3 regions of the Kerstersia similis genome follow, and region 3 is predicted to be linked to each of the others. Evidence: predicted binding sites of a transcription regulator. Region 3 holds the regulator's gene; each other region holds the start of a gene.
What was found. Region 3 encodes sigma-54, which starts transcription at its own class of promoters, with help from an activator protein. Its sites were predicted from a motif close to TGGCANGNAANCTGCTTT; they were not measured.
Positions count from the first base shown of each region.

Region 1 (7,346 bases), on a different contig from region 3:
GCAAATGGTCAGGACGATTGCCCACCTCAAGGCCATCGGCATCGAACCATGGACGGTTCCCCAGGCTGGCCTATTCCTCTGGTGCCGGCTACCGGAAGGGATGGATGCTGCGGTGATTGCCCGGTCATGCCTGAAAGATGGCGTGGTGCTGGCGCCGGGCAACGCTTTCAGCCAGTCGCTGAGCGCACGTGACTTCCTGCGTTTCAATGTGGCGCAATCTACCGATGATCGAGTGTTCAGCGTTCTCAAACGCGCCCTGTCAGAACAGGGGGCGTGATGGGGAGAACCTGCGTGCCGGGGGTGGCGCTGCACCCCAAAGAGGTATGCCGCGTGCCTTTCAATGAATGGCGGTGCCAGGGTTTTCGCTGAAACAAAAAAATACCCCGCCGGCAGGGCCGGGCGGGGTGAAGGGATGAACGGCTGAGTGAAATTACTTGCGGTAGGCGGATTCGCCGTGGGTGGAGATATCCAGGCCGGCGCGTTCGTCTTCTTCGGAGACGCGGAAGCTGCCGCACAGAACCTTGGCCACGTAGTAGGCGACGATGGCTACGACACCAGACCAGACTATGGTGAGCAGTACGCCTTCCACCTGCGTCCAGATTTGTGCCGGGATTTCAGCGCTGGTGATGCCAGGGCCGCCCAGCGATTGGGCATTGAAGATGCCGGTCAGGATGGCGCCGATGATGCCGCCGATGCCGTGGATGCAGAAGACGTCCAGGGCGTCGTCGATGCGCAGCCAATGCTTCACATAGGTAACCGACCAGGCGCAAGCGACACCTGCGATAAGACCGATGATCAGCGCGCCTACCGGGCCGACCAGGCCGGCTGCCGGGGTGATGCCGACCAGGCCGGCAATGGCGCCCGAGGCGGCACCCAGCAGCGAGGAGCGGCCCTTGAGCAGCTTTTCAGTGAGCGACCAGGCCAGCACGGCGATGGCGGTGGCGATCAGGGTGTTCATGAAGGCCAGCACGGCGGTGTTGTTGGCGGCCAGCGCAGAGCCCGCGTTGAAGCCGAACCAGCCTACCCACAGCACGGCGGCACCAATGTAGGTCATGGGCAGGTTGTGCGGTTGCAGCGCTTCCTTGCCATAGCCCAGGCGCTTGCCGACCAGCGCGGCTGCGGTCAGTGCGGCGATACCGGAGTTGATGTGCACCACGGTGCCGCCCGCGAAGTCCAGCGCGCCAGCGGCGAACAGCAGGCCGGGGACATCGCCGCCGTACCAGACCATGTGCGCGATCGGCACGTAGGCCAGCGTGAACCATACGACAGTGAAAACCAGTACGGCCGAGAAGCGGGCACGTTCGGCAAAGCCGCCGATGATCAGCGCGCAGGTGATGCCGGCGAAAGTGGCTTGGAATGCGGCGAACAGCAGCTCGGGGACGCTGCCCGATTCAGCGAAGCCGTCGGGGGCGCTGAACAGGCCTGACAGGAACAGCTTCGAGAAACCGCCAAAGAATGCGTTGCCATCCGTGAAAGCCAGGGAGTAGCCATAGACGAACCACAGGACGACGGCAAGGCAGAAGACTGAAGTGGTTTGCATCAGTACGGAGAGCACGTTCTTGGATCGCACCATGCCGCCATAGAACAGCGCCAGGCCGGGAACTACCATCATGAGAACGAGCAGGGTCGAGACGCTCAACCAGGCGATGTCTGCGTTTTCCATGTTCAGTTTCCTTTATGCGTGGGGAGATGGGGTTAGAGTGCGGATTCGCCGGATTCGCCGGTACGGATGCGGACGGCGCGTTCAACAGGCACGACAAAGAGCTTGCCGTCGCCGATCTTGCCGGTGTAGGCGGCGTTTTCGATGGCTTCCAGTGTGGTGTCGAGCAGCGCATCCGGTACGACGGCCTCGATGCGCAGCTTGGGCAGAAAATCCACCGCGTATTCGGCGCCTCGATACAGTTCCGTGTGACCTTTCTGGCGGCCGAAGCCATTGACTTCGCTGACGGTCATGCCTTGCACGCCGGCAGTCGAAAGTGCGACGCGCACCTCGTCCAGCTTGAACGGCTTGATGATGGCAATGATGAGTTTCATAGTGGCTCCTTGCGGGTTTGGGCTGTCCTGCAGAGTCCAAAGCAAGATGCGTGCCAGCTTGGCGTCTGCCCAGGCGAGGGCATCTTTCGAAGCATGTTGCAGAGCAGGAGCGGGCACCATGGTGGGCGGGTAGAAGGCAGGCAGGCGGCGCAGCGATGCACGGTGATAGTGCATGCATGGGTCATTTCGGACAGGTCGCACCGTAATGGTGCGCAGTGACCGAGCACGGGGAGCAGTGCAAGCCCGGCAAGTGGCTTACACTTCCACCATTGGATTTTTTTCCTGGAATAAGCATGAACCGCACTGATTTCCTTGCAGACCTGCAGCAAAAATTCTCTGATCTGATCGCCCGGACGCCTGCCGCGGATATCGAGCGCAATGCCAAGGCCTTTCTGAGCCAGGCATTCAGCCGGGTGGATCTGATCACCCGGGAAGAATTCGATATTCAGGCCGACTTGCTGGCCGCTACGCGGTCCCGCGTGCGTGAGCTCGAAGCGCGGCTGGAAGCCCTGGAAGGCCGTGTGGCGGCGCTGGAGCAGCCGACAGCGGCTCCAGGTTCGCAGGACTGACGCCGGCCTGAGGGGGAGGGCACCGGCCAGGCCGGCTTGACGGGAGTTGGCACGAGCCTGCTGTGCCACATCGCCACTGCTGTCGCTTCTACCGCTGCTGCCACGTTGCCGGTGTGACGGTTTCAGCACGCTTGGTCTGTTCCTGGTGCTGGTCTCCGTCCATACTGCCGCCATGCTGATGCGTGGGAGGGGCCATGTCCCTGGCGGTACTGGGAAGTTGTGCGCTGGTCGGGCTGGCGGCGCCAGCGGTGCGCGTAGAGGTGCATCTGGCGCCGGGCTTGCCCGCCTTTCAGATTGTAGGTTTGCCGGACACTGAGGTACGGGAAAGCCGTGAGCGCGTGCGTGCTGCGCTGCAAAGCAGCGGTTATGAGTTTCCCGCCGGACGGCTGACTGCCAATCTTTCCCCGGCGGATCTCCCCAAGGAATCCAGCCGTTTCGATCTGCCCATCGCGTTGGGAGTATTACTGGCATCCGGGCAGTTGCAGCTGCCGGACGGTGCGCAAGGGCAGCAGGCGTTGGCGCAGGATATCTTCGCCGGCGAGTTGTCTCTCAGCGGCATGCTGGTGCCGGTTGCTGGTGCGCTGGGGCTGGCCCTGGCCGCGGCCGATGCCGGCGCCAGGCTCTACATGCCTTTGCAAAGCGCGCGGGTAGCGGCGAATGTGCCCGGTCTGGCGGTGGTCGGCGCATCCAGCCTGCAGGGGCTGGTGCACCATCTGGAAGCCAAGGAAATGCTGCCGCCGGTGCAGCCGGCGCCATTGGCGCAGGCGGCATCCCTGCCGTGCCTGGCCGACGTCAGAGGGCAGGAGGCGGCCAGGCGGGCCCTGGAAATTGCCGCTGCGGGCGAGCATGGCCTGCTGATGATAGGGCCGCCGGGAGCAGGTAAAAGCATGCTGGCCCAGCGCTTGCCGGGTTTGCTGCCGCCCTTGGCGCCGCGTCAGGCGCTGGAAGCCGCCGCGCTGGCTGGGTTGTTGCATCATCGGCCTGTGCTTTGCGGGCAGGCCCCCTTTCGTGCGCCGCATCATTCAGTGTCCACGGCAGCCTTGGTCGGGGGCGGGAGCCGGCCACGGCCGGGCGAGATTACCCTGGCCCATCATGGTGTGCTGTTTCTCGATGAACTGCCGGAGTTCAACCGAACGGCGCTGGAAGCGCTGCGGGAGCCGCTGGAAACCGGGGAGGTCGCCATCGCGCGGGCGGCCGGGCGGGTGGTGTATCCGGCACGTTTTCAACTGGTAGCGGCAATGAATCCTTGCCCATGCGGCTGGCTGGGGCATTCCACGCGCGTCTGCCGCTGCAGCCCGGAGGGGAGGGAGCGCTACCGCGCCCGTTTGTCCGGTCCCTTGCTGGATCGTATTGACCTGCAGCTGGAGTTGCCTGCCACGGAGGCGAATTGGCTGGCATTGCCGCCCGGCGAGGCCAGCGGGCCGGTGCGGGAACGTGTGGCGGCGGCCCGGTCACGCCAGATGGCGCGGCAGGAATGCAGCAATGCACGACTGGCGCCGGCGCGGCTGCGTGAGGCCTGCCGCCTGGCACCGGCGGCGCAGTCCTTGCTTGAAGATGCGATGCGGCGTCTGGGCTGGTCGGCCAGGGCGGCGCATCGTGTCATGGGCGTAGCGCGGACGATTGCGGATCTGGATAAAGCCGAAGCAGTACAGGCGGTTCATATGGCGCAGGCCGTGCAGTATCGGCGTCCGCTGGGGTAGCATGGCGTTTTTGACAGACCTGAAGCAGAAAAAGGGGCCTAGCGTGCTGTTTATCGTTCGTTTCTATGACAATCCGGCCATGGCGCATGTGCGTCAGGCGCAAATGGAGCCGCATCTGGAGTGGCTCAAGGCCAATAGTGAGCTGGTGCGTATTGGCGGCGCTTTGCGCGAACAGGAAGACGGCCCTTCTGTCGGGGCGCTATGGATTCTGGAAGCGCCGGATCGCGCGACAGCAGAGCGCCTGCTGCGGGAAGATCCTTTCTGGATCCATGGCCTGCGTGAACGCTATGAGCTGTATTCCTGGCACAAGGGCCTGCCCGGCCAGGTGCTGATCTGAGCGATGCCGTTCCGGCGTGGGATGGATGCCGCCAAGTGCGGGTGCGGCATGGCTGAAATCGGTTCGCATGCAGGACTGCGCAGCGCTATCTGGCCCGGGTTTTGGGGTGGGAGCTGCTGCGGGTGTGGCGCGATGTAGCGTGCCGAAGCGCATGAGCACCGAACGCATGGAAGGGTGGTGCGTGTGTGTGATGAGGGGGCCTGCACCGCTAAGGCATTAAATCCAAACGTCAAAACGAAAAAAGCGATATAATGGAAAGCTTTCCTGGGTCTGCTGTGGGTGTTTGCTTGCGGTGGCCGGGAATCAAGGGTTGTTTGCAGTCGCCCTGGCCGGGGTCTAGCGTCCGTGCCGGAGGTTCAGGAACAACTCATTTCAGTGATGTCGGGTTTTCAAGTCTGCCTTGTGAATGACAGGGGAGCGCCCGCCGTCTCGTTTTTAAAACTGCAGGAATTTTCATGCCTAAGATGAAAACCAAGAAAAGCGCTGCAAAGCGCTTTGTGGTCCGCGGCAGCGGGTCCATCAAGCGGGGCCAGGCTTTCAAACGCCACATCCTCACCAAGAAGACGACCAAGAACAAGCGCCAGCTGCGCGGCTCCACCGCCGTTCACAGCGCTGATGTGGCATCGGTGAAAGCCATGCTGCCTTTCGCCTGATAGGAGAGTAAGAGATGCCTCGCGTAAAACGTGGTGTAACGGCACGCGCCCGTCACAAAAAAGTTCTGAAGGCTGCCAAGGGTTACCGCGGTCGCCGCGGTAATGTATTCCGGATCGCCAAACAGGCGGTCATGAAGGCTGGGCAATATGCCTACCGTGACCGCCGTGCCAAGAAGCGCACTTTCCGCGCTCTGTGGATCACCCGTATCAACGCCGCTGTGCGTGAACATGGCGTGACCTACAGCGCCTTCATCGCTGGCCTGAAAAAGGCTTCGATCGACCTGGACCGCAAGGTGCTGGCTGATCTGGCTGTGCGTGACAAAGCTGGTTTCGCAGCTGTGGTACAACAAGCCAAGGCGGCGCTGGCTGCCTGATAGTGCGGTGCAGCTGATGTAATCGCAAACGGGGCCGTTGTGGTCCCGTTTGTGTTTTGGCGGCCGCCGGCTCAATGAGCGGGTGGCCGTTGCTGCAAGTCGGGGAGCCTCGGGCTCCCGTTGGATATCGCCTCGCTAGACCTCGCGCGCATGCGCGGAGATTGTGCTCAGGCACGTGTTCAAAGGTTCATTTCCATGACGACGATGGTCGAAGACCTGATTGCCCAGGCGCGTGAATTGTTCGCGCAGGCCGCCGATGCGGCAGCGCTGGAGAACGCCAAGGCCCGTTTTCTCGGCAAACAGGGCGCCCTGACGGCGCAGATGAAAGCTCTGGCGCAATTGACGCCTGAAGAAAAGCGTGAGGCGGGAGCCCGCATCAACCAGGCTAAGCAGACCATTGAGCAACTGCTCAATGCGCGTCGCGAGGCTTTGGCAGAAGCCGAGCTGGCCGAACGCCTGGCGTCGCAGACCATCGACGTGACGCTGCCTGGCCGTGGCCGTGGCGTAGGTGGCATTCATCCGGTGATTCGCACCTGGCGCCGGGTGGAAGAGATTTTCCGTTCGATTGGTTTCGATGTGGCAGATGGCCCCGAAATCGAGAACGACTGGACCAATTTCACGGCATTGAATAATCCCGAGAACCATCCTGCGCGTTCCATGCAGGATACGTTCTATGTGGACATGAAGGATTCCGGCGGCCTGCCGCTGGTGCTGCGCACGCATACCAGTCCCATGCAGGTGCGTTATGCCCGCATGAACAAGCCCCCCATCAAGGTGATTGCACCGGGGCGCACGTATCGCGTCGATAGCGATGCAACGCACTCGCCCATGTTCCATCAGGTGGAAGGCCTGTGGATTGCCGAAGACATTTCGTTCGCTGACCTCAAGGGCGTCTATACCGATTTTCTGCGCCGCTTCTTTGAAACCGACGACCTGGTGCTGCGTTTCCGCCCGTCGTTCTTCCCGTTCACGGAACCCTCGGCAGAAATTGACATGATGTTCACCTCCGGCCCCAATCGTGGCCGCTGGCTGGAAATCTCGGGCTCCGGGCAGGTGCATCCGCAGGTGGTGCGCAATTTCGGCCTGGACCCGGAACGCTATATCGGTTTTGCCTTTGGCTCCGGCCTGGAACGCCTGACCATGCTGCGCTATGGCGTCAACGACCTGCGTCAGTTCTTCGAAGGCGACCTGCGTTTCCTGCGCCAGTTCAACGATTGAGGACGGTATTTCACCATGCAAATTTCAGAATCCTGGCTGCGCACGCTGGTCGATCCCGATCTTTCCAGCGAAGCGCTGGCGCATAAATTGACGATGGCAGGGCTGGAAGTCGAGGAAACCGAGACGGCCGCGCCTGCATTTTCCGGTGTGGTGGTTGCCAAGATCACCGCTATTGCCCCTCATCCGGATGCCGACCGCCTGCGCGTTTGCCAGGTCGATGACGGCTCGGGTGAGCCGCTGCAGATTGTGTGCGGCGCACCGAATGCGGCGGCGGGCCTGTTGGTGCCGCTGGCGCGGGTAGGCGCCGAGTTGCCCGGCGGCATGAAGATCAAGACAGCCAAGATGCGTGGCGTGGCGTCGGCCGGCATGCTGTGCTCGGCACGTGAACTGGGGCTGTCCCAGGAACATGATGGCCTGATGCTGCTGCCTGAGAGCCTGCAGCCTGGGCAGGATCTGCGTGC
Region 1 covers NZ_CBCSIQ010000033.1:12,791-20,136, forward strand. The annotation lists gene ACNA1V_RS15965 (aminotransferase-like domain-containing protein) at 1-277, shown strand, start outside; gene ACNA1V_RS15970 (ammonium transporter) at 431-1,663, opposite strand; gene ACNA1V_RS15975 (P-II family nitrogen regulator) at 1,696-2,034, opposite strand; gene ACNA1V_RS15980 (accessory factor UbiK family protein) at 2,328-2,603, shown strand; gene ACNA1V_RS15985 (YifB family Mg chelatase-like AAA ATPase) at 2,798-4,303, shown strand; gene ACNA1V_RS15990 (YciI family protein) at 4,347-4,640, shown strand; gene rpmI (50S ribosomal protein L35) at 5,096-5,293, shown strand; gene rplT (50S ribosomal protein L20) at 5,308-5,667, shown strand; gene pheS (phenylalanine--tRNA ligase subunit alpha) at 5,863-6,885, shown strand; gene pheT (phenylalanine--tRNA ligase subunit beta) at 6,901-7,346, shown strand, end outside.
Region 1: ACNA1V_RS15975 (P-II family nitrogen regulator) is a predicted target of sigma-54. The motif match lies at 2,073-2,090, and genes of this name have one in related genera.

Region 2 (7,346 bases), on a different contig from region 3:
ATACCACCCATCTGACCGGCCTGTTCGACCGCGTCATCATTACCTCTGCCTCGTCCAACCGCCAGACCCGCGCGCTGGCCAAGAGCGTTGGCGATTGCGCCCGTGAACTGGGCATCCCGGTGCTGGCCGAAGAAGGCATGGAAACCGGGGAATGGGTGCTGGTCGATCTGGGCGATATCGTCGTTCACATCATGCAACCCGCCATTCGCCAGTACTACAACCTGGAAGAAATCTGGGGCGACAAACCCGTGCAGGTCAAACTCCTGCCGGAATCCACCCGCCCGGTGCCCATCGCCCCCGGCTACCCGCATGCCAACCTGGATCAGGACGCCTGATCCTTTCTTGCCACCCGCGCCGTTCCGGCCTGAGCCGCGAGCGGCGCTCCTCTTCCCGTGCAGCGCCTGCGCCGCTGCCACGCCATCGCCGTGAAACTACATATCCTGGCCGTGGGCCAGCGCATGCCGGACTGGATCGAAGCCGGCTGGAACGAATACGCCAAACGCATGCCGGCCGATTTTCCGCTGGTGCTGCGGGAAATCAAGCCGGAACCCCGCAGTGGCGGTAAAACGCCCGCGCAAATGATGGATGCCGAAGCCCGCCGCATCGAGACCGCCCTGCCGCCCCAATGCACGCTGGTCATTCTGGATGAACATGGGCGCGACTACACCACCATGAAGCTCTCCCAGGCCATGCAGGAATGGCGCCAGGAAGGACGGGACGTCGCGTTCATCATCGGCGGCCCGGACGGTCTGGATGCCAGTCTCAAGCAGCGCGGTCATCTGGCACTGCGGCTCTCGTCCCTGACATTGCCCCACCCCTTCGTGCGGGTCATGCTGGCTGAACAGCTCTACCGCGCCTGGACCATCCTGCAAAACCATCCCTACCATCGCAGCTGAGACAGGCCCCACCGCCACAGCATCACAGAACCATAGGCCCATCATCGCCGTGTCGCCACTGCTAACGGCGCCAACACGACTTGATTGTGCCGCCACGCCATCAGGCCCACCGCCCCATGCCCCTCTCTGCCAGCCCTACGCCCCATCCTGCCGCTGCCTTGCCACTCTATCTGGCCTCGGCCAGCCCCAGACGCAGCGAACTGCTGACGCAGATTGGCCTGGACCACACTGTGCTGCGCGTGCCGTCGCCGCCAGGAGAGGATGAACCGCGCCTGCCTGATGAAAGCGTACGCGCTTACGCCCAACGCACCACGCTGGACAAAACCCAGCGTGCAGTCGCCTGGGTCGAACAGCAAGGCCTGCCCCGCGGTTTGATACTCTGCGCGGATACATCCGTCGCGCTGGGCGAGGAACTGCTTGGCAAACCCGTGGATGCCGCTGATGCCGCCCGCATCCTGCGCAGCCTCTCCGGGCAGCGCCATGAAGTCCGCACCTGGGTCGCGCTGTACGATCCGCTCAACGCCAGGACGCTGGAACGGGAGTCTGTCTCCCTGGTCTGGATGAAACCCTTGAGCGCAACGGAAATCCAGGCCTATTGCGCCAGCGGGGAAGCCCAGGGCAAGGCAGGTGCTTATGGCATTCAAGGACTGGCATCCATCTTCATCGAACGCCTGGATGGCAGCTACAGCGGCGTCATGGGGCTGCCCCTGCACGAAACCGCAGAACTCCTGCGCGCCGCAGGACGGCCCGTGCTGGGCTAGACCGGTACGCCACGTTCCGCCACGATGCCGGGCAAAACGATACTGCCCTCCCGCAAGGCCCGCATCAGCGAGTACGGCGTCGCGCAGATATGTGCTTCCAGCGCCAGCGCGGCACGCGCATCTTCGCCAGCCATGGCCAGTTCAAAGATGCTTTTGTGCTCCAGGTGGACATCACGCGTCATGCCGGACAACTGCATGGCAAAACAGCGATAACGCTCGCCATGACGCGTCAGCAGACGCAGCACACGCCGTGTCCAGGGGGATTCGTGACCGGCCAGCAAGGCCTCATGAAAACGTGCATTGAGAATTTCCCACTGGCGCCGGCGTGCCAGGGTCAAGGGCTGTTCAAACTCTGACATGGCGGCAAAACTCGCCTCCAGCCCCTGACGCCAGGCGCCATCCCCGTGCCGGATCGCCAGGCGCAAGGCATGCGTCTCGATATGCACACGTAGCTGGGTCAGATCTTCCAGGTCTTCCAGCGCAATGGGCGAGACACGAAAACCACGCTGTCCTTCCGCCGTCACCAAGGCATCACTGACCAGACGGGTCAGCGATTCGCGCAAGGTACCCGCACTGACGCCATACTGCCCCCGCAGATGGTCGATGCGCAATTTGCTGCCCGGCTGCAAATGCCCTTCGATAATGTCGGCCCGCAATCTGGCATAGGTCTGCTCGGTCAGCGTCCGCAGTTCATCGTCACCTTCGCCGCACTCCAGCGTCGCGGTCAGCTGTGCCAGAAACGATCGCTTAGACATGCCTATTCCTCTCCTTTGCAACGGATGCGGGATAAACGGTAGCTCAGCTGGGGCCGTGTCATTTTCAGCGCCCGTGCCGCCGCCGCCATGTTTCCGCCCGCCTGGGCCAAAGCCTCCTGTAGCAACAGGCCTTCCAGATCTTCCAGGCCCAGGCCTTGTTTCTGCAACAGGTAATACACGCCGCTGGCGCTCTGCAGGCTCCCCGGCTGCGACAAGGTTGCCGCATCGCCTTCACTGGTTTCATCATCAGCAGAGGCCAGCTGGCCTGAAGCCGCCAGGTGATCCGTCAGGGGCATTTCCAGCGAAGGAAACAGGGTTGCCGCGTCAATGGGTTGTTCCGGTGGCGTCAGGATCACCCCGCGCTCTATCAGGTTGGCCAGCTCGCGGACATTGCCCGGCCAATCGTGGTTGCACAGCGCCGCCATGGCCGGTCCGCTGAAACCGGCCACGCGCTTGCCATGCTGCGTACAGTATTGTTCCAGCATATGCCGGGCCAGCAGCGGAATGTCATCCAGGCGCTCACACAAGGATGGAATCTGGATCGGGTAGATATTCAACCGGTACAGCAGATCACGCCGGAAGGTTCCGGCTTCCACTGCTCGTTCCAGATCGACGTTCGTGGCAGCGACCACGCGCACGTTGACCTTGCGCACCTCCGTACCGCCCAGCTTCTCGATTTCCCCCTGCTGCAACACCCGCAGCAACTTGGCCTGGGCGGCCAGGGGCAGCTCCCCCAGTTCATCCAGGAACAAGGTACCGCCATCCGCACGCTCGAACCGGCCCAGGCGGGTCTGCACCGCACCGGTATAGGCGCCCTTTTCCACACCGAACAATTCGCTTTCGATCAGGTCTGCCGGCAAGGCTGCGCAATTGATGGCAACAAAAGGCTGCTCGGCGCGGTCGCTCATCGCATGCAGCGCCCGGGCGAACTGCTCCTTGCCGACACCGGTCGGGCCGGTCAACAGCACCGTCACCTGTGTCGGCGCCGCCCGTTGCAACAGCATGAAGGCGCGTTCAAAGGCCGGCGACTGCCCCACCAATTGCGTGCGCTGGCGGCTCTGGTCGAGTTGACCGCGCAAGGCTTCGACTTCCTGGCGCAAGGCGGTCACGGTTTGTTCGACCGACACCGGCTCCTGCTTCAGGGCATCGCGCTGCGCCTCCGGCCACTCGTGCAGGAAGCGGCCTTCGATCTGGCAGTGCGCGTGCCCACAGGCCGTACACCGTACTTCCTTGAACAACACCGGCTGCTGGAAAAAGGCCGTGGAATACCCGGAGGCATAGCCGAGTTGCATCCAACAGGCCGGATCCTCCTGCGGCCCGTATTCCTGCATCTGCGCTTCCGCTTCCCAGCTATAGGACCAATTGAAAATGGCATGGAAATGCCGTTTGGCCGGATCGGCATGCGGCTGGTAATCGAATACCAGGGGTTCGACCTGCACCGCGCCTTCCAGCATATGCAGTTGCGGCCCGATGGCAAAGGTTTCGAACACGCCCTGATCCGGCCGCACCTGGCGGGCCAGCAGCCCATCCTGCTCGCCTGCGGAGTAGCCAGCACGTGTCAGCAGAGTACGTGCCTGCTCCAAACCAAAACTCTGAATGATCTCCTTGCGCATGGCGCGCAGCGTATTCGCATGCATCAAGAGCATGCGCTGGCCGGCCAGCCAGATCCGGCCATCCATACGGGAAAAGCGCAGCAGCCGGCGCAGATCCCGGTCAGACGGGAAAACAGGGGTATTGGTATCTGGCATGTCTCTTTTTTATCGATATTTATGCGCCTGATTATCGTTTTTTGGGGTGCGCGTGCATCCTGCTGTTTTCCCTGATACGGAATTCATGCATTCCTCGATGATGAATTCATCATCTCATCATGATGCGCTGCAATGCGGGGTAAATCGCCGCCGATCAAATGAATACGATTCTCTTTTCACCCCGTAGAAACCGGGTTCCCGGATTCATTTTTTAAGGGCTTACCCTGGTTTTATCGATATTTCCTGGAGCTGGCACGCTTATTGCAAGAAAGCAGGAACAGACAGCCAAAAAGGAAAAATTCCCATGAGTGCCCTGACGACAGACGACACCTCCATCCCGTTGCCCGCCGTTGACCTGAGCAAGCGCTATGTCAGGGTCACTGGCCAGCGTGATAACGGCTTTATCGAATTTGAGTTTTCCGTGGGCTGGAAGGAATTGGTCGTGGAACTGATTCTGATGCCCCCGGATTTCGAAGCCTTCTGCAAGGCCAACAACGTAGAAATGCTTCCGCCGCACGAAGCCGGGCACGAAGACTGAAGCAAGCATGCAGCCATACCGACAACAACAGGAGACTAGGCATGAACATTGATTTACAGGCACGGGAAATCCAGCCCCTGCGTCAAACCTTCGATCGCGTCCAAGCTTATACCGGCGACAAGCCTGCTTCGCGCTATCTGGAAGCCATCCTGAGCACCCAGCCCACGGAAAACTTTCACTACCGCGCCACCTGGGAACCCCAGTACGAGCTGTTCGACCAGCGTCGTACGGCCATCCGCATGGCCGACTGGAACTCGCTGCGCGACCCGCGCCAGTTCTATTACGCAACCTGGACCATGGCCCGCGCACGCCAGCAGGAAGCCATGGACTCCAACTACCAGTTCGTCGAATCGCGCGACCTGCTGGACATGATGCCCGATGCGCTGCGCGCCAATATCGCCGCCACGCTGATGCCGCTGCGCCATGTGGCCTGGGGCGGCAATATGAACAATTGCAGCATCTGTAGCCGCAGCTATGGCACGGCGTTTTCCGCGCCGGTTCTGATGCACGCAATGGATCACCTGGGTGCCGCACAGTATCTAACGCGCCTGGGCCTGCTGATGGGCACGGACACCTCGCTGCTGGATGCCGGCAAGGCCGACTGGCTGGAAGCGCCGGCCTGGCAACCGCTGCGCCGCTTCATCGAGGATTCCTTCATTGTCATGGATCCGGTCGAACTGTTCGTTCTGCAGAACGTGGTGCTCGACGGCCTGCTCTATCCGCTGATCTATGGCCAGTACATCGACGGCCATGTGGCGCAGCAAGGCGGTACGCCCCTGGCGATGCTGACGGTTTTCATGCCGGAATGGCACAAGGAATCGGCACGCTGGACCGACGCCGTTCTGAAAGTCATGGCCGCCGAATCCGCCGAGAACAAGGCGCAGCTGCAGGAATGGCTGGCTCGTCACGGCGCGCGTGCCCAGGAAGTCCTGGTTCCCGTCGCCAAGCTGGCCATGCAGGATGACGGCGCAGCCGCGCTGCACGCCGCCAGCGAAGAACTCAATGCCCGCATGGCCAAGATCGGCCTTTCCCTGAACTGACCCGAGACCGACGCCATGACCAGCACGACTTCCAATGTTTTCATCGCCTTCCAGGCCAATGAGGAATCCCGCCCGGTGGTTGATGCCATCCTGCAGGACAATCCGAACGCCAGCGCGGTTTATTCCCCGGGCCTGGTGAAAATCGACGCCCCGGGGCGCCTGAGCATCCAGCGCGCCACGATCGAAGAGCATACGGGCCAGCCGTACGACCTGCAGCAACTGCACGTCAACCTTGTCACCCTGTCGGGCAACATCGACGAGGACGACGATCAATTGACCCTGAGCTGGGGCGCCTGAGCCTCCCTGCCAAAAACAGACAGAAACGGAGACAAAAAATGGATACCAGAGTTACCCGCAAGAAACTCGGCCTGAAAGAGCGCTACGCCACCATGACCCGCGGCCTGGGCTGGGAAACCAGCTATCAGCCCATGGACAAGGTGTTTCCCTACGACAAGTTCGAGGGCATCAAGATCCACGATTGGGACAAGTGGGAAGACCCCTTCCGCCTGACCATGGACGCCTACTGGAAATACCAGGGCGAAAAGGAAAAGAAGCTCTACGCCGTGATCGAGGCCTTTGCCCAGAACAATGGCCAGCTGAGCGTTTCCGACGCCCGCTACATCAATGCGCTCAAGCTGTTCATCCAGGGTGTCACGCCGCTGGAGTACTACGCCTACCGCGGCTTCGCGCACCTGGGCCGCCACTTCACCGGCGAAGGCGCCCGCGTGGCCACGCAAATGCAGGCCATCGACGAGCTGCGCCACTTCCAGACCGAAACGCACGCGCTGTCGCACTACAACAAGTACTTCAACGGCATGCACAACTCGAACCAGTGGTTCGACCGCGTCTGGTACCTGTCCGTGCCCAAGTCTTTCTTCGAAGATGCGCTGACCTCCGGCCCCTTCGAGTTCCTGACCGCCATCAGCTTCTCGTTCGAGTATGTGCTGACCAACCTGCTGTTCGTGCCCTTCATGTCCGGCGCGGCACACAACGGCGACCTGTCCACCGTGACCTTCGGCTTCTCGGCGCAATCGGATGAATCGCGCCACATGACGCTGGGCATCGAGTGCATCAAGTTCATGCTGGAGCAGGACCCGGCCAACGTGCCCATCGTGCAGGGCTGGATCGACAAATGGTTCTGGCGCGGCTACCGCGTGCTGACGCTGGTCGCCATGATGCAGGACTACATGCTGCCCAAGCGCGTGATGAGCTGGAAGGAAGCCTGGGAAATGTACGGCGAGGCCAATGGCGGGGCGCTGTTCCGCGACCTGGCCCGCTATGGCATCCGCGAGCCGCTGGGCTGGAAGCAAGCCATGGAGGAGAAGGATCACCTGAGCCACCAGGCCTGGAACATCTTCTACAACTACTGCGGCGCTGCAGCCATGCACACCTGGGTGCCCGAGGACGAGGAACTGGACTGGCTGTCGCAGAAGTACCCCGATACCTTCGACAAGCTCTACCGTCCGCGCCTGCTGCATTACCGCAAGCTGCAACAGGAAGGCAAGCGCTTCTACAACAACGCGCTGCCCATGCTGTGCAATACCTGCCAGATTCCCATGGCCTTCACCGAACCGGGCGACCCGACGGCAATCTGCTACCGCGAAAGCA
Region 2 covers NZ_CBCSIQ010000012.1:26,973-34,318, forward strand. The annotation lists gene rsfS (ribosome silencing factor) at 1-335, shown strand, start outside; gene rlmH (23S rRNA (pseudouridine(1915)-N(3))-methyltransferase RlmH) at 426-896, shown strand; gene ACNA1V_RS09115 (Maf family protein) at 1,013-1,657, shown strand; gene ACNA1V_RS09120 (GntR family transcriptional regulator) at 1,654-2,412, opposite strand; gene ACNA1V_RS09125 (sigma 54-interacting transcriptional regulator) at 2,415-4,160, opposite strand; gene ACNA1V_RS09130 (phenol hydroxylase subunit) at 4,465-4,698, shown strand; gene ACNA1V_RS09135 (ferritin family protein) at 4,740-5,738, shown strand; gene ACNA1V_RS09140 (MmoB/DmpM family protein) at 5,754-6,035, shown strand; gene ACNA1V_RS09145 (aromatic/alkene/methane monooxygenase hydroxylase/oxygenase subunit alpha) at 6,074-7,346, shown strand, end outside.
Region 2: ACNA1V_RS09130 (phenol hydroxylase subunit) is a predicted target of sigma-54. The motif match lies at 4,411-4,428, and genes of this name have one in related genera.

Region 3 (7,346 bases):
GTGGCGCCATGCTGCTGGGCGCGGTCGGCCAGCTGCAGTTCGAAGTGGTCATGCACCGGCTCAAGACCGAGTACGGCGCCGAGGCGCGCATGATGCCTTCACGCTACACCATGGCACGCTGGATTACCTCCGACAATCCTCGTGCGCTGCAAAAATTCATGGATGCCAATGCCGCCCATATCGCCTATGATGTGGTCGATGCCCCGGCCTTCCTGGCCACATCCGGAGCGGCTTTGCGGGTCGCCCAGGATCTCTATCCCGACGTCCAGTTCCACGCCATGCGTGAACATGGCGGCCACGTTTTCAGTAAAACGCCCTGACGGCGCACGTATGGAAATCAACAACAACGAGCAACGTTCATGTCCTGGCGATCTATCCTGATCATCATCGTCCTCGTGCTTGGCGCTGCCGGTCTTGCCGGCATGCAGCTGGGCGACTGGCTGGTGTCGCGCGCACCGACAACCGCTCCTCCGCCCCATGCCACAGGCGAGGATGCCGACAACGTTCTGGATGCAGACGGACGCCCGTATGTGGCACAGCCGCCACAGCCGCGTCTGGATGGCACGCTGGGCGTGCCTGAAACGCACCCGGCCGAGTGGAACGTGCCCATGGTCTCGCTGCTCGATACGGTCAATGACCCGAATGTCATGGTGTCCCGCGCCAAGGTCACGCCAGAAAGCCTGCAGCTCGTCACCCGCGGTGCCTCTCCGCTGCCTGCCGATACCCGGCAGGACGACACGCCACCGGCAGCCGATATCCGCGACATCCGGGATCTGCGCGCCGCCCTGGCTGACGATCCCGGCTACCCGCCGGTCGTGGCCCCCAGTGCCTCGCATTCCAGTGCCACAGGCGACTGGCAGGCGGCATTGCGTCGCGAACTGCAGGTCTGTGCCGACACCATGGGCTTTTTCGAACGCCCCAGCTGTGCCTGGGCCGCCCGTCGCAAGTACTGCGAGCCCAATAACGCCTGGGGCACCACACGCGACTGTCCGGAGCGCCGCTGAAACCGCAGCGCACGCCAACTGCCCCTCAACGGCAAAACGCCACGGCAGCCCTTAAACGGGCACCGTGGCGTTTTTCATGGCAGCAAGGCAGGCTAGACAGTCCTGGGCCGGACAGCTGGCCGCGCGTCCGCCCCAGACTCGCTCAATCCTCTTCGTGCATCTGGTGCTGCAGATAGTTTTGCAAGCTGACCTGCTCGACCAGACCCATCTGCGTTTCCAGCCAGTCGATGTGTTCTTCGGTATCGTCCAGAATGCGGCGGAACAGGTCGCGCGTCACATAATCCTTGACCGACTCACAGTAGGCAATCGCCTCCAGCAGCGTCGCATGCTCATCGCGTTCGAGATTCAGGTCACAGGACAGGATTTCCGGCACATCTTCGCCAATGCGCAACTTGTGCAAATCCTGCAGATTGGGCAAGCCATCGAGCATGAAAATCCGCTCCATGAGCTTATCGGCATGCTTCATTGCGTGGATGGAAACATCGTACTCATGCTTGCCCAAACGGTTCAGGCCCCAATGGCGCAGCATGCGCGCATGCAGGAAATACTGATTAATGGCCGTCAGCTCATTGGTCAGTTGCGCATTCAAATACTTGATAACCTGTCTATCGCCTTTCATGATCGGCTCCGGCTTTTATGGTTCTGGGAAGGCAGCGGTATGCCATGAAGAAAGATGCAAACCCTTGGATGGCAATCTTGCCGGCAGGCAGGGTGCGGGAAAGCACGCCCCGGCAACGCCCGGTTCACCGCTGTAAACCCGGTCAGGCTAGCATCCATGCCGTGAAAAGCCCATGGTAGATGCGCATCTGGTAAACCGTCGTGCGACCCATGACAGGAAAGCTCTGGCAAATGAGAATGCGTCTGCAACTGCAAAATGCCGCTCGGGCAAGTCAGGCCTGGCGCGGCCTGACAGACGCAATTTTCATGAAAACCTTTTGATTTTCATGAAAAAAGTGCCGAAAAAGAAGGGAATGGCTGCAGAGAGACTCGCTGGCCAAATGAGAATGGCCAATCTGCGATGTTGTGTAAATCAGACAAGAAAGCGCTGCGCGGCACTGCCGATGGGCCCGCACCCTGAAGGAAAAGCAGGTCACGATGCCAGCAGACCACGCCGAGTATGATCAGGCTGCGACTTGCGAGGCAGCTGCCGGCAGGATCTCCGGCGCTGCGCCGACCGGCAACGCGACAGTCGCCACGGTGTGGCAGGCGCCGCCAGGTAGGTAGGAGCAAGCGCTCTCGGCGCAACGGCCACAACAACTGGCCACGCCGAGCTCATACTGGAGATCATCGAGCGTCGCGGCGCCGGAATCGACGCAAGCGCGAACCTGGCGCTCAGTGACAGCGTTACAAATACAAATGTACATGAGACTAATTATCTGGAAAGTCTCTGTGTTATGCAAGTGGATTTGCCCCGGCATGTACCGGGGTTTTCCCGAGCCGCCATCCGTCCGCCGCACGGGCCAGTCCCACGCAGGCGCGGCGCATCGGCCTGCCCCGGCCTGATCACCCGCTATCCAGGCCTTACGTTTTACGACGGTATGGCCCTGGGCCATGCGGCAGGCAACGCCAGAAGACGGCCGCTGCCGCCCAGCCCAGGGTGCCGACCACAAACGTTCCAACCGCCAGCGAAATGGCGCCCGTCAGGGCTGATAACAGCAGCGGCCCGGCGCTCGATCCGACATCCGACACCAGCCGCCATAGCCCCAGAAAATGATGGCGTCCCTGCGCAGGCGCTGCATCCGCGGCCAGGGTCATGATGATGCCGGAACTGATGCCGTTGCCGAACCCCAGCATCAAAGCTGCCGCCATGAATGAAATCACACCGGATGCAAACGGCATCAACATCAGGCTGGCGCCCATCAGAATGACGGAAGGTACCGCCACCCAGACACGGCCATGCCTATCCATGACCTTGCCCGCGTGGTAGAACACCGCCATGTCGAGCGCCGCCACCAGCCCGTAGATCACCGAAATCGCCACTGAATCCAAGCCCAGCTGTTCTGCCCACAAAGGCAAGACCACCTGGCGCGTGGCACGCAGCACACTGATCAGCAGAACACCAAAACCCAAGGTCAGGAACACACCGGCATGGGAACGCGCAATCGACGCGAGCGATATCTTGCCGTCCCCGGTGCTTGCCTGCGGTGCGGCGACTTCAAGCTCCGGCACTTTGTAGGCCAGCGCCCCGGCGCCCAGCATGGCGATCAGCGCCAGCAGATAGGCACCGGGCAGATCCATCAGGGCGATCAGGCACGCCCCAGCGAACGGCCCCACGAATGCCCCTATGCGGGCCGTGCCACCCAGCACCGACATCGCGCGGGCGCGCATCGCCAGCGGAACTGCCTGCACCAGATAGCTTTGCCGAGCCAGCTGAAACACCGACGCTGCCGCCCCCACCAGCAAGGTTGCGAGCGCCAACATCCATACCGTATGCGCCACCATCGCAATCAGCATGGCAACGGCGCTCAGCAGCGACGCTCCCACCATGGCACGCCGCTCGCCATAGCGGTTGACCAGCAACGCAGCCGGAATGTTGCTCACCAGCGAACCCAGCCCGATCAGCGCCGCCACCAGTCCGGCCACGGCATAGGAGGCTCCCAAACCGCGCACGCTCAACGCAATGACCGGCGTGATGGCCCCGATACCGACGCCAAAAAGCACGGACGGCCCATAGGCCGCCAGTGCAATCTTGCGCAAACTAAAAGAAGAATCGTCCATGTGTCAGCAATCGCCCCAGGGCATTAACCATCATCCATACGCAACAAGGCCATGGCCTTGCGCTGCGAGGCCGTCGGCACTCGCATGCCCTCGCGGTATTTCGCCACCGTACGGCGTGCCAGCTCCACGCCCCGTTCGGCCAGCTTGTTCATCAACTGGCTATCGGACAAGGGCTTGCGCGGGTCTTCCTGCTCCAGCATTTCCCGCATCATCGCCTGGATAGAGGCCGCCGAGGCCGACTCGCCATCCGCGGCCGGCACCCCGGTGCTGAAAAAGCGTTTCAGTTCCAGCGTGCCGTGCGGGGTCGCCATATATTTGCCCGCCGTCGCCCGCGAGACCGTGGACTCGTGCAGGCCCAAGGCTTCTGCAATCTCGCGCAGCACCATGGGTCGCAAGGCCACCATACCCGACTCAAAAAATGCCTGCTGACGCGCCACGATTTCGGTCGCGACCCGCAACAAGGTTTCAAAACGCTGCGCCACCTGGCGAATCAACCAGCGGGCCTGCTGTACATGGGCCTGCAAACCCTCATAGCTGCCGCGCGGTTCCTGCCCCAAGGCTTGCACATACGCATCATTCACGCTCAACCGGGGCACCAGATCCCCGTTGAGGCGCACACGCCAGCTTTTACCGCTACGGTAGGCGATGACATCCGGCACCGCATAATCCGCGACCGGAACGGTCCAGGCACGCCCCGGATGAGGATCCAGGCGCCGGATCAATGCATGGGCCAGGCGTATGTCCGCAGGTGAACATGCCAGCGCTTCACACAGGTGGGCCAGGCGTCCAGCCGCCAAGGATTCCAGATGGCTGCTGCACAGCTGCCGCGCCAAGGCCACGATGCCCGGGTCACGTGCTTCCGGCCAGACCGTCGGATCTGGCCGGCGCAACTGCAACAACAGGCATTCCGTCATATTCCTTGCGGCAATCCCTGCGGGCTCCATATTCTGCAGCAAGGCCAGCGCGGCCTCCAGCTCGCCCTGCTCGATGTCCAATGACGCCGGCAGATAGGCCAGGATTTCCTCGAAACTGGCGGCCAGATATCCGTTGTCATCCAGTTCGTCGATCAGGACGGTCATCAGTGCGATATCGCGCCGGCTCGCCCGGGTACAGCTGATCTGGCCCAGCAAATACTCGCGCAGCGAAGGCGCAGCCGCCGCTTCCGGGAAAAAATCGTCATCGCCATCATGCCGGGTGCCCGTCGCGCCGGAAAAAATATCCTCGCCAACCTCACTGGCAGGCGCCTGTTCGGGCGCTTCCAGCTCCAGCACTGGGTTTTCATTCAGTGCCTGTGCGATTTCCTGCTGCAAATCCAGCGACGATAGTTGCAAGAGGCGCAAGGCCTGTTGCAACTGTGGCGTCAGCACCAACTGCTGACTTTGGCGAATTTCCAGCGCGGGTCGTATCATGGGAACCATATTTTGCACCATAAGACCCGCCATGACTGCACCCAGCCAATATGATCTGCAAGTGTTGAATAATTATCTGCGTACCAAAGCGCAGCCCGCGCTGCTGCGCGATGGAGGAATAATCCTGTTTGCCGCCCTGGTCTGGCTATGGCTTTGCTGGCAAGGGCTGTCATATGCCCTGGCGCAACGCTATGAATTTCTGGCCAAATTCAGCACGGAGGCCCAAGGCATGGCCATGCGCAGCGGCCCTTATGTCTGGTGGACGCTGGCTGCGCTGTTGAGCCTGGGCGTCTTGTCCCTGCTGCGCGCCTGGGCGCGGGAAAGAATCAACCGCCATTGGGAACAAATCGTGCCGCCCGGTGAATTGGCACCCCTCTGCCACGACCTGTCAAACGATGGTCGCTCCGTATTGGATTGGGTCTGGCAAGATAGGGATATGCCACTGGCATTGGGCGACCTGAAACGCACCGTTACGGAACTGGCCAGCGGCCGCGTGGAAAAATTCCATATCGCCCGGGAACAGAATGCCGCCCTCACTGCAGCCCTGAAACCTGCAGCCAGCACGGCCTCCGCCACCCCAGCCAATACGGCTTCGCTATTCAAACCACAACGTCAGGAACCCCGCCTGCAGGCGGAATGAATTCGGCCAGGCATTCTCCGGGACGATCGCCCGGAGAATGCCTGTTCAGGCTGCGCTGGCAACCGGAACAGGCTGGCGGGCGCGAATCAGCGCAAAGGCACAGCGATGCGCCACATCCGCCGCAGCGGGCTCGCGATGAATCGCCATTGCGGCCATCGCACCTTCATAACAAAGCGTCAATTCGTTCGCCAATGCCTCGGCATCATCCGTCAGGCAGGCAACCAATTCCGTAAACATTTGATGCAGCCAACGGCGATACTCGCGCGCCACCTCCAAAACCGGTGCGCAGCCCTCGTTTTCCGCCACGGCCAGCAAAAAGGCGCAACCGCGATATTCCGTACGTGCGCCCATTTCCTGCAGAATACGGTAAGGCAGCACCGCCTTTTCCGCCGGATCCTGCTCTCCGCTTTCCAGCACCTGTTCACGCAGATACTGCGTAATCCTTTCGTATCGGTCTCTCAGATACGCAACCACCAATGCTTCCTTGGTGGCGAAATGCCGGTATAGCGTCGCTTTGGCAATACCCGCCTCGGCAATGATGCGATCGACCCCCACGGCCCGAATGCCCTCGGCATAAAACAAGCTGCCCGCGACTTCAATAATGTGTGCGCGCATATCCATATCAGATCCCCTACGGCCAACTCCGAAAATGACTGATTGTCATCTCTCAGGCCAGACAACAAAGTTCAATGCGAATGGCATACATCCAACAAATCTTGCCTGACAGCACCGCTGTCACTACCGTTCACAAGAGCAATGCTATCAAAATAATAATTCGCCTGGTTTTCCACCAATGCATTAGATCGCATCATGCCGCATTGCAAAAGAAATTCCAACCCCTACGAAAGGCGAAGTCTCGGGGGATTGACTGCGGCATTTCAGAAAATTCACGCACATAGAAGGACAACTACCAGGGAATTACGCATGATTTCCTGACACTTGCGATCCTCATCCTCAATATACGGATTTACCCCAAAAAGCCGAAATTATTTGAAGCCAAAAAATCATCATTTTTGACATACCCGGCAATGTCAATCCCAAAACCCAGGTATTCACCAATGGCGGGTGCAACGCACTGTCATCACAATAATTTGCTTATCCAGCCCAATCGCCACCCAATTAGTCATACAAATCGCGCAACATAGAACGATCATTTACGCTACGGCACCTTGTGCAATCACCTGTCCCGCATCCCGCATGCACAAGGACACAGCGCAGATCGAATTACAGTTTTTTTTAATACACAGCTATTTATTTTCTTATATCTGAAATAGCCGCCCATCCATTTGTACCCCAGAACCTGAATACAACAACTACAAAGCCAGGCCAGCGCTGACACTCCCGGCCGACCCGTTCCCCTCACACAACACAGCCTGCCAAAGTTGCCCGTACCCGACATGTTCTTCCCCGAAACCGGGTCCTGCGCACCTTTCAAGACATATGCATTGACTTTTCCCGTCAAACATGTTGGACTATAGGCACTATGGCCAATACGTCGATCCCCTCTCTCGACTTCCACGCAAGCATTTCTGCTCTGCGTGCCGGCCTGCGCCTGTCCATCGGCGCATCCATTGC
Region 3 covers NZ_CBCSIQ010000011.1:56,133-63,478, reverse strand. The annotation lists gene ACNA1V_RS08780 (peptide chain release factor 3) at 1-320, shown strand, start outside; gene ACNA1V_RS08775 (hypothetical protein) at 360-1,004, shown strand; gene bfr (bacterioferritin) at 1,147-1,623, opposite strand; gene ACNA1V_RS08765 ((2Fe-2S)-binding protein) at 2,126-2,368, opposite strand; gene ACNA1V_RS08760 (MFS transporter) at 2,526-3,722, opposite strand; gene rpoN (RNA polymerase factor sigma-54) at 3,746-5,131, opposite strand; gene ACNA1V_RS08750 (hypothetical protein) at 5,163-5,771, shown strand; gene ACNA1V_RS08745 (TetR/AcrR family transcriptional regulator) at 5,817-6,392, opposite strand.